Regions from separate parts of the Enterobacter sp. 186315 genome, predicted to be linked through region 2. Evidence: predicted binding sites of a transcription regulator. Region 2 holds the regulator's gene; the other holds the start of a gene.
The links. Region 2 encodes LexA, which represses DNA repair genes until DNA is damaged. Its sites were predicted from a motif close to TNCTGTATGTACATACAGNA; they were not measured.
Positions count from the first base shown of each region.

Region 1: a site for LexA is predicted at 2,454-2,473, ahead of rmuC (DNA recombination protein RmuC). Genes of this name have one in related genera too.

Region 1 covers NZ_JBPTTK010000018.1:14,531-20,234, reverse strand. Annotated here, with positions in the region: gene metE (5-methyltetrahydropteroyltriglutamate--homocysteine S-methyltransferase) at 1-473, shown strand, start outside; gene ACSVHP_RS17645 (dienelactone hydrolase family protein) at 552-1,358, opposite strand; gene udp (uridine phosphorylase) at 1,619-2,380, shown strand; gene rmuC (DNA recombination protein RmuC) at 2,516-3,973, shown strand; gene ubiE (bifunctional demethylmenaquinone methyltransferase/2-methoxy-6-polyprenyl-1,4-benzoquinol methylase UbiE) at 4,040-4,795, shown strand; gene ubiJ (ubiquinone biosynthesis protein UbiJ) at 4,809-5,414, shown strand; gene ubiB (ubiquinone biosynthesis regulatory protein kinase UbiB) at 5,411-5,704, shown strand, end outside.
Region 2 covers NZ_JBPTTK010000014.1:33,611-39,314, reverse strand. Annotated here, with positions in the region: gene ACSVHP_RS15810 (CsbD family protein) at 1-99, opposite strand, end outside; gene dinF (MATE family efflux transporter DinF) at 219-1,556, opposite strand; gene lexA (transcriptional repressor LexA) at 1,621-2,229, opposite strand; gene ACSVHP_RS15795 (diacylglycerol kinase) at 2,338-2,706, opposite strand; gene plsB (glycerol-3-phosphate 1-O-acyltransferase PlsB) at 2,861-5,281, shown strand; gene ubiA (4-hydroxybenzoate octaprenyltransferase) at 5,370-5,704, opposite strand, start outside.

The DNA.
Region 1 (5,704 bases), on a different contig from region 2:
AGATTGACGAACCGGCGCTGCGCGAAGGCCTGCCGCTGCGTCGGAGCGACTGGGATGCGTATTTACAGTGGGGCGTGGAGGCATTCCGCCTTAACGCGGCGGTAGCGAAGGACGACACCCAGATCCACACCCACATGTGTTACTGCGAATTTAACGACATCATGGATTCTATCGCCGCGCTGGACGCCGACGTGATCACCATTGAAACCTCGCGTTCGGACATGGAGCTGCTGGAGGCGTTTGAAGAGTTCCACTACCCAAACGAAATCGGGCCGGGGGTGTATGACATTCACTCCCCGAACGTGCCGGATGTGAAATGGATTGAAGCGTTATTAAAGAAAGCGGCTCAGCGTATTCCGGCGGAGCGCCTGTGGGTAAACCCGGACTGCGGCCTTAAGACGCGCGGCTGGCCGGAAACCCGCGCGGCGCTGGCGAACATGGTGAAGGCGGCGCAGAACCTGCGTCAGGCATAGCGGCGCTGAATTGCCGGGTGGCGGCTGCGCTTGCCCGGCCTACAGACAGGCCCGGTAAGGCGTAGCCGCCACCGGGCTTTAGGCTTTTTTCCCACCGTACTGCCTGAACCACGCCAGCATTCTCTGCCAGCCGTCTTTCGCAGATTCCGGGTGATAGCTCGCACGGTAATCGGCGTTAAACGCGTGTCCCGCTTCGGGATACACAATAATGTCCGCTTTGGCGTTTGCCGCCCGCAGCGCCTGACGCATCGACTCCACCGTATCAAGCGGGATGCTCGTGTCCTCAGCGCCGTAAAGCCCCAGCACCGGCGCGTTAAGATCGACCGCGATATCCAGCGGATGCTTCGGTGAATTCAGCGTTTTTTCACCCACCAGCTTACCGTACCAGGCCACGGCTGCCTTGAGCTGCGGGTTGTGGGCGGCGTAGAGCCAGCTAATGCGACCGCCCCAGCAGAAGCCGGTGACCATCAGACGGTGCGGATCGCCGCCGTTGCGGGCGGCCCAGCTGGCTACATGGTCAAGATCGGCCAGCACCTGCGCGTCCGGGACTTTACTCACCAGATTGGCGAACAGGGTCGGGATATCGCTGTAGTCGTTCGGATCGCCCTGGCGGAAATAGAGTTCCGGCGCGATGGCCAGATACCCCTCCAGCGCCAGGCGGCGGCAAATATCGCGAATGTGCTCATGCACGCCGAAAATCTCCTGAACCACAATCACCACCGGCAGCGGGCCGTCGGCGGATTTCGGGCGGGCGTGCCAGGCCGGCATGTTATCCCCCTGCGAGGGGATAGAGGTCTCACCTGCGCTGATTGCCTCTTCCGGGGTGGTGACAATCGTTGAAGCATGAGGGGCAGCAGCAGGTGCAAAACCGGATTTTTCAGTCATGGCATTCTCCGTACCAATGTTGAGTTAGCGCAAAGGTAAATATAGTCACTGTGTTAACAACTCACATTGCCTGATACGGTCTATCTTTTGTGCAACAGACCGCGCTATAAGATTGTTAATGTGATGTTAGTCACTTTTTTATGGAAATTAACTGCAATCATTTTCATTCATGGTGAGATGCGTCACGAAATTTCACCCACTGCTTCTGTAAAGTACCGTTTTACTTCTCCTGACTAAACCGACCCACAGAGGAGTCACCTATGTCTAAGTCTGATGTTTTTCATCTCGGCCTCACTAAAAACGATTTACAAGGGGCTACGCTCGCGATCGTCCCTGGCGATCCGGAGCGTGTGGAAAAGATCGCCGCGCTGATGGATAAGCCGGTCAAGCTGGCATCCCATCGCGAATTCACTACCTGGCGCGCAGAGCTGGACGGCAAACCGGTTATCGTGTGTTCTACCGGTATCGGCGGCCCGTCTACCTCTATCGCCGTTGAAGAGCTGGCGCAGCTGGGTATTCGCACCTTCCTGCGTATCGGCACCACCGGCGCGATTCAGCCGCACATCAACGTGGGTGACGTTCTGGTGACCACCGCTTCCGTCCGTCTGGACGGCGCAAGCCTGCACTTCGCACCCATGGAATTCCCGGCGGTAGCTGATTTCGAATGTACGACTGCTCTGGTTGAAGCCGCGAAATCCGTTGGCGCCACCACGCACGTTGGCGTAACCGCCTCTTCTGATACTTTCTACCCAGGCCAGGAGCGTTACGACACCTTCTCCGGTCGCGTGGTGAGCCGCTTCAAAGGCTCTATGGAAGAGTGGCAGGCGATGGGCGTGATGAACTACGAGATGGAATCTGCAACGCTGCTGACCATGTGCGCAAGCCAGGGTCTGCGCGCCGGTATGGTGGCGGGTGTTATCGTTAACCGCACCCAGCAGGAGATCCCGAACGCCGAAACCATGAAGCAGACCGAAAGTCATGCGGTGAAAATTGTGGTTGAAGCGGCTCGCCGCCTGATCTAGTCCTCTCTTCAAAGATAAAAGGCCGACCTGTCGGCCTTTTTTTTGCGTAGCGCCTCGCAGGAAACTCCTTTCAAACTGGACGTTTATACAGCACAATTCTATTTTGTGCGGGTCATTCTTTGATGTGGGGGCGGTGTGGATATCTCAATCCTGATTTATGCAGTGATGGCGCTGGTGGGCGTGGGGTTAGGCTGGCTGATGTCCAGCTATCAACACGCGCAGCAGAAGGCCGATCAGCTGGCAGAGCGCGAGGAGATGGTCGCTGAGTTAAGCGCGACGAAACAACAGCTTGCCCAGAGCGGACACTGGCGTGACGAGTGCGAGCTGCTCAACAACGAACTGCGCAACCTGCGCGATATCAACACCTCGCTGGAGGCCGATCTCCGCGAAGTCACCACCCGCCTTGAGTCCACCCAGCTGCACGCGGAAGATAAAATCCGCCAGATGATTAACAGCGAGCAGCGCCTGAGCGAACAGTTTGAAAACCTTGCGAACCGGATTTTCGAGCACAGCAACCGCCGCGTCGATGAACAAAACCGCCAGAGCCTCAACAGCCTGCTGACGCCGCTGCGCGAGCAGCTGGACGGTTTTCGCCGCCAGGTGCAGGACAGTTTTGGTCAGGAAGCCCGCGAGCGGCACACCCTGGCGCATGAAATTCGTAATCTCCAGCAGCTGAACGCGCAGATGGCGCAGGAGGCTGTTAACTTGACGCGCGCGCTCAAAGGCGACAACAAAGCGCAGGGCAACTGGGGGGAAGTGGTGCTGACCCGCGTGCTGGAGGCCTCTGGCCTGCGCGAAGGCTACGAATACGAAACCCAGGTCAGCATCGAAAACGACGCCCGCTCGCGAATGCAGCCTGACGTCATCGTGCGTCTGCCGCAGGGCAAGGACGTGGTCATCGACGCCAAAATGACGCTGGTGGCCTACGAGCGCTACTTCAATGCCGAAGACGACTACACCCGCGAGTCGGCGCTACAGGAGCACATCGCCTCCGTGCGTAGCCATATTCGCGGGCTCGGTCGCAAAGATTACCAGCAGCTGCCGGGGCTGCGTTCGCTCGACTACGTGCTGATGTTTATCCCGGTCGAGCCTGCTTTTCTGCTGGCGCTCGACAGACAGCCCGAACTGATCACCGAGGCGCTGAAAAATAACATTATGCTGGTCAGCCCCACGACGCTGCTGGTGGCGCTACGAACCATCGCCAACCTCTGGCGCTACGAGCATCAGAGTCGAAACGCGCAGCAGATCGCCGATCGCGCAAGCAAGCTGTACGACAAAATGCGCCTGTTCGTCGACGACATGTCCTCTGTGGGGCAAAGCCTCGATCGCGCGCAGGATAACTATCGTCAGGCGATGAAAAAACTCTCGTCCGGGCGCGGTAACCTGCTGGCGCAAGCGGAGGCGTTTCGCAGCCTCGGCGTTGAGGTAAAACGCGAGATTAATCCGGATCTGGTGGAACAGGCCACGGCTCAGGATGAGGAGTATCGTCTGCGCGAAGGAGCAGATGAACAAAATACTCACAATGAAGACAATGATTTAGCCTCGGAATTATCCTCAACGGAACGGTCCGGCCGTTTCTTTCACGGTGGTTGAACCGTAGGGCAAACGCGCCCAATCTGTTACACTTCACGAACATTTGATTGATAAGCAGGCTCTGAGATGGTTGAAGATTCACAAGACACAACGCACTTTGGCTTTCAGACAGTCGCCAAAGCGCAGAAAGCTGACATGGTGGCCCACGTATTTCATTCCGTGGCGGCGAAGTACGATGTGATGAATGATTTGATGTCGTTCGGCATTCATCGCTTGTGGAAGCGCTTCACCATTGACTGTAGCGGCGTGCGCCGTGGGCAAACGGTGCTGGATTTGGCCGGTGGTACCGGCGATCTGACGGCAAAATTCTCGCGTCTGGTGGGTGAAACCGGCCGCGTGGTGCTGGCAGACATCAACGACTCGATGCTGAAAATGGGACGCGAAAAGCTGCGTAACATCGGCGTGGTCGGTAACGTTGAGTATGTGCAGGCGAACGCCGAAGCGCTGCCGTTCCCGGACAACACTTTTGACTGCATCACCATTTCGTTTGGCCTGCGTAACGTCACCGATAAAGACAAAGCGCTGCGCTCGATGTACCGCGTACTGAAGCCGGGCGGACGTCTGCTGGTTCTCGAATTCTCCAAACCGATTATCGAGCCGCTGAGCAAAGCCTACGACGCCTACTCGTTCCACGTTCTGCCGCGAATTGGCGAGCTGGTGGCAAACGACGCCGAGAGCTATCGCTACCTGGCGGAATCCATCCGTATGCACCCGGATCAGGATACCCTGAAGGCGATGATGCAGGATGCCGGACTTGAAAACGTTGAGTACTTCAACATGACGGCAGGTGTCGTCGCGCTGCATCGCGGTTACAAGTTCTGAGTGGAGGTATTCCATGCCCATTAAGCCGTTAGTGACCGCAGGCATCGAGAATGTCCTGAATGCCTTTTTGTATCGCGCGCCTGCGCTTAAAACCGCGCGTCAGCGGCTAAACGGCAAGGTGCTGCGTATCGTTTTAAAAGAGTTCTCAACGCCGATGGTGCTGGTGTTCAGCGAACGCCAGCTTGACGTGCTGGGCGAGTGGGAAGGCGACGCCGACTGCTCGGTCATCACGCGTATGAGCGTGCTGCCGAAGCTGCGCGACCGTCAGCAACTTACCGCGCTTATCCGCAGCGGCGAGCTGGAGGTTGAAGGCGACATCCAGGTGGTGCAGAACTTCGTTGCGCTGACCGATCTGGCGGAATTTGATCCGGCTGAACTGCTTGCCCCTTACATCGGCGATATCGCGGCGGAAGGTGCGAGCAAATTTATTCGCGGCGGGTCGGCGTTTCTGCGTAAAACCGTTCAGCGCCAGCAGCGCTATGCGGCAGAAGTCATGACCGAAGAGTGGCGCATGGCGCCGGGCCCGCTGGAAGTGGCCTGGTTTGCCGAAGAAACGGCGGCGGTTGAACGTGCGGTTGACGCATTAAGCAAACGGCTGGAAAAACTGGAGGGCAAATGACGCCTGGTGAAATTCGGCGCCTCTACTTCATTGTCCAGACCTTTCTAAGCTACGGGCTGGACGAACTCATCCCCAGAATGCGGATCACGCTGCCGCTTCGTATCTGGCGCCGGACGTTGTTCTGGATGCCAAACCGTCATAAGGATCAGGAACTCGGCGAACGCCTGCGTCTGGCATTGCAGGAGCTGGGGCCGGTGTGGATCAAGTTCGGTCAGATGCTCTCGACCCGTCGCGACCTCTTCCCGCCGCAGATTGCCGATCAGCTGGCTCTGCTTCAGGATCGCGTCGCG
Region 2 (5,704 bases):
TTCAATGACGGTCATGTCGTCATCGGTGAGTTTACCCCACTGTTCTTTCGCTTTACCTTTGAATTGCTTCCAGTTGCCGCCGATTTCGTCTTTATTCATAATCGTGTCCTCGTGTTAAGCGTGAATTCATAACGTCCGTGACGTACATTTCTGCTGGACGTGATAATTATTGTAGTTAAGGATTCGGCGGTCAGTTTCATATTCAGAATCTTTAACCATCACGCTCTGTCGTGAGGGGAAGCAAACCAGGTGTTGTTGCGCCAGTGACGGTGCCAGATATACGCCAGCGACAGGCCGCGCAGGGAGAGGAAGACCGCCAGCGCCAGCCACAGGCCGTGGTTGCCCAGATACGGCACCGTCAGCAGCGTAAGGCCAAAGCCTGCCGCCGCCACCGCCATGCTGTTACGCATCTCCGCGCCGCGCGTTGCGCCAATAAACATCCCGTCCAGCAGATAACACCAGACGCCCACCACCGGTAATATCACCTGCCAGAGAATGTAGTGGCTTGCCAGCTCCCGCAGCGCAGGCAGAGAGGTGAGCAGCGCAATAATATGCTCGCCCAGACAGGCGTAGATCAGCGCAAACGCCAGCGCCACCAGCCCCGACTGACGGCAGGCAGCGCGCCAGACCTCGCGCAGCTGACCGCTTTCACGCGCGCCGTAGGCCTGCCCGGAGTGGGCTTCCACGGCATACGCAAAGCCGTCGAGCGCATAGGCGGTGAAGGTCAGCAGCGTCATCAGCACCGCGTTAACCGCGACGATTTCCGGGCCAAGACGTGCGCCAAACACCGTCAGCGCGCCAAAGCAGAGTTGCAGCAGCAGCGAGCGCAGCATGATGTCGCGATTCAGCGCCAGCAGCCGGCGGATATTCCCGCGCCAGGCGGTTTTCAGCATCCCAAGAGAGATGCCGCGCATGTGCAGCACGCGCCAGACCATCCACAAGCCGATTATCAGCGTGCCGTATTCCGCAATGGCCGTTGCCAGCGCCGCGCCCTGAACGTTCATGTGCAGCCCAATCACCAGCCAGAGATCGAGCACAATGTTCAGGACGTTGCCCACCACCAGCAGGATAACCGGGGCGCGCGCATACTGAACGCCGAGCAGCCAGCCGAGCAGCACTAAGTTTGCCAGGGAGGCCGGAGCGCTGAGCCAGCGGATTTCAAGGAAGCGCCGGGCCTGCTCCAGCACCGCTTCGCTGCCCCCCACGATGTGTAAGGCCAGATCGATAAGCGGCGTGCGTAAAAGCACAATGAGCACGCCAGCGCCCAGGGCCAGGATCAGCGGCTGTACCAGCGCCCGCGCCAGACGCAGCGGATCTTTCGCGCCGTACGCCTGGGCCGTCAAGCCCGTGGTGCTCATGCGCAAAAAGAGCAGCAGCATAAAGAGGAAGCTGGTTGCCGTGGCGCCAATGGCGACGCCGCCCAGATAGACGGGGGAATCGAGATGGCCAATTACGGCGGTATCAACCAGCCCCAGCAGCGGGACGGTGATATTGGAGAAAATCATCGGCAACGCAAGACGCCACAGCGCCTTATCAGAAGCGGTCAGCAATGACATGAGAACATACCGGGGCAGAAAAATGAGTCAGGCTGCGGGAGTGCCGCAGCCTGTCAGGAAGAGATTACAGCCATTCGCCGTTGCGGATCACGCCGACGGCCAGCCCTTCAATGGAGAAATTGTGCTCGCGCAAATCCACCACGATAGGGGAAAAATCGTTGTTCTCAGGCAGCAGCTGCACGGTGTTGCCCTGCTTTTTCAGACGCTTAACGGTCACTTCATCATCAATACGTGCGACCACAACCTGACCGTTGCGCACATCCTGAGTTTTGTGAACCGCCAGCAGATCGCCGTCGAGAATACCGATGTCTTTCATGGACATCCCGCTAACGCGCAGCAGGAAATCCGCGCTCGGTTTGAACATGCCAGGATCAACCTGGTAGTGACCTTCAATGTGCTGCTGTGCGAGCAGAGGTTCACCTGCTGCAACGCGGCCTACCAGTGGAATACCGGTTTCTTCTTCCACCAGCAGACGAATACCACGAGACGCGCCGGAAACAATCTCCAGTACGCCTTTACGTGCCAGTGCTTTAAGGTGCTCTTCGGCAGCATTTGGAGAACGGAACCCCAGACGCTGCGCGATTTCCGCACGCGTAGGTGGCATACCCGTCTGGCCGATGTGATCCCGGATGAGATCAAACACCTCTTGCTGCCTGGTCGTTAACGCTTTCATTCCGCCCCCTGGGTGTATATACAGTTATGCTGTGAGTATATACAGTCAAAGGCGAATTTGGAATCAAAAACTGCACAAAAAACCAGGCAGTTAGTGATTCCTGAAGGCTTATCGAAAATGTGACCAGAGAAGCGTGCCCCAGGTGATTAATGCGGTAATAATCGACAACAGAACTGCGGCAGACCCCATATCTTTCGCACGACCGGACAGCTCATGAAAATCGGAGCCAATACGATCGACCACGGCCTCTATAGCGCTATTGATAATTTCCACTATCATCACCAAAAGTACCGAACCGATGAGAAGTACGCGGGTTATTGCGTCAACATCAAGGAAACAGGCGATAATCACCGCGACAATGGCGGCAACGGCTTCCTGGCGAAAAGCAGCTTCATTAATCCACGCGGCGCGGAAACCTTTCCATGAATAGCCGGCAGCTTTGATGATTCGAGTTAACCCAGTGGTATTATTGGCCATTAAAAGAACCTTTTAGTGAAAATAGCGTCAGTAATTAGGGTTGCAGCGCGTTTTGCTGCCGCCTTAAGTATGACGGGTAACAACAGAAATTTTGCGCGCATTCTGTTATCCTTGCGCCGCATTTGCATTATTAACCAGAGGCTTTACATCGTTTATGTCCGGCTGGCCACGAATTTACTACAAATTACTTAATTTACCATTAAGCGTCCTGGTAAAAAGCAAGTCTATCCCGGCGGAACCTGCGCTGGAATTAGGGCTGGATACCTCTCGCCCTATTATGTACGTTTTGCCTTATAACTCGAAGGCAGACCTGCTGACGCTCCGCGCCCAATGTCTGGCGCACGACCTCCCTGACCCGCTTGAGCCGCTCGAAATCGACGGCACTCTGCTGCCGCGCTACGTGTTCATTCACGGCGGGCCGCGCGTGTTTACCTATTACACGCCGAAAGAAGAGTCCATCAAACTGTTCCACGACTACCTCGACCTGCACCGCAGCAATCCACAGCTGGATGTGCAGATGGTGCCGGTATCGGTGATGTTTGGCCGCCGTCCGGGCCGCGAAAAAGGCGAAGAGAATCCGCCGCTGCGTATGCTTAACGGTATTCAGAAGTTTTTTGCGGTCTCCTGGCTGGGACGCGACAGCTTTGTGCGTTTCTCCCCTTCCGTTTCGCTGCGCCGCATGGCGGACGAACACGGTACGGACAAAATCATTGCGCAAAAACTGGCGCGCGTTGCGCGTATGCACTTCGCCCGCCAGCGTCTGGCTGCCGTCGGGCCGCGCCTGCCTGCGCGCCAGGATCTCTTTAACAAGCTGCTGGCCTCGAAAGCCATTGCCCGCGCCGTCGAAGACGAAGCGCGCAGCAAGAAAATTTCTCACGAGAAAGCGCAGCAGAACGCCATCGCGCTGATGGAAGAGATCGCCGCGAATTTCTCTTACGAGATGATCCGCCTCTCCGACCGTATTCTGGGCTTTACGTGGAACCGCCTTTATCAGGGGATCAACGTTCACAACGCCGAGCGCGTTCGCCAGCTGGCGCACGACGGACATGAAATTGTCTATGTGCCGTGTCACCGCAGCCACATGGACTACCTGCTGCTCTCCTACGTGCTGTATCACCAGGGTCTTGTCCCGCCGCATATCGCCGCTGGGATTAACCTGAACTTCTGGCCAGCAGGGCCGATTTTCCGCCGTCTGGGCGCGTTCTTTATTCGACGCACCTTTAAAGGCAACAAGCTCTATTCCACCGTCTTCCGCGAGTATCTGGGCGAGCTGTTCAGCCGTGGCTATTCCGTTGAGTATTTCGTGGAGGGTGGCCGTTCCCGCACCGGTCGTCTGCTCGATCCGAAGACCGGCACGCTGTCGATGACCATTCAGGCGATGCTGCGCGGCGGCACCCGTCCGATTACGCTGGTGCCGATTTACATCGGTTACGAACACGTGATGGAAGTGGGTACCTACGCCAAAGAGCTGCGCGGGGCGACCAAAGAGAAAGAGAGTCTGCCGCAGATGCTGCGCGGGCTGAGCAAGCTGCGCAACCTCGGTGAGGGCTACGTGAACTTTGGCGAGCCGATGCCGCTGATGACCTACCTGAACCACCATGTACCAGAGTGGCGCGAGTCTATCGATCCTATCGAAGCGGTGCGTCCTGCCTGGCTGACGCCAACGGTAAACGGTATCGCCGCCGAGCTGATGGTGCGTATCAACAACGCGGGTGCGGCCAACGCCATGAACCTGTGCTGTACCGCGCTGCTGGCCTCGCGTCAGCGTTCGCTGACCCGCGAGCAGCTCACCGAACAGCTCGACTGCTATCTCGACATCATGCGCAACGTGCCGTACTCGGTGGATTCAACCGTGCCGACCAGCACCGCGAACGAGCTGATCGAACATGCGTTGCAGATGAACAAGTTCGAGGTCGAGAAAGACACCATCGGGGACATCATCATTCTGCCGCGCGAGCAGGCGGTGCTGATGACCTACTACCGAAACAACATCACGCATATGCTGATGTTGCCATCGCTGATGGCGGCCATCATTACCCAGCATCGCCGTATTTCACGTCAGGAGCTGCTGCGCCATGTCGACGCGCTGTACCCGATGCTGAAAGCGGAGCTGTTCCTGCGCTGGAGTAAAGACGAGCTGGCGGCAGAGCTGGATAAACTCACCGCAGAGCTGCAACGTCAGGGGCTGATTACGGTCACCGGTGACGAGCTGCACATTAACCCGTCACGCTCCCGCACCCTGCAACTGCTGGCGGCTGGCGCGCGTGAAACGCTGCAACGTTACGCCATTACCTTCTGGCTGCTGAGCGCGAACCCGTCCATCAACCGCGGTACGCTGGAAAAAGAGAGCCGGACGCTGGCACAGCGCCTGTCCGTTCTGCACGGCATTAACGCGCCGGAGTTCTTCGACAAAGCGGTATTCAGCTCGTTAGTGCTGACGCTGCGTGATGAAGGGTTTATCAGCGATACCGGCGACGCTGAGCCGGAAGAAACGATGAAGGTTTACCAGATGCTGGCTGACCTGATTACGTCTGACGTGCGCTTGACGATTGAGAGTGCGACGCAGGACGAGTGATGTCATCAGCAGCCTGATGCCCTCACCCCGGCCCTCTCCCACAGGGAGAGGGAGAAAACAAAACGGCAGCCATCCGGCTGCCGTTCTTTTATGAGAAGTAGCTCATCGCTAGCCCTAAAAACAGCACCAGGCCAACGTAGTTATTGTTCAGAAACGCTTTAAAGCAGGCTTCGCGCTCGCGCTTCGCAATCAGCTTCTGCTGATACGCAAACAGCAGACCCGCTACCAGCACCGACCAGTAGAACGCCCAGTTCAGCCCGTTCAGGCGACCAATCGCCACCATCAGCGCCAGCACCGCCACCTGCAAAATACCGATGATCAGCCTGTCGTGACGACCAAACAGGATAGCGGTTGATTTGATGCCAATCTTCAGGTCATCGTCCCGATCGACCATTGCGTACTGCGTGTCGTACGCCACCGCCC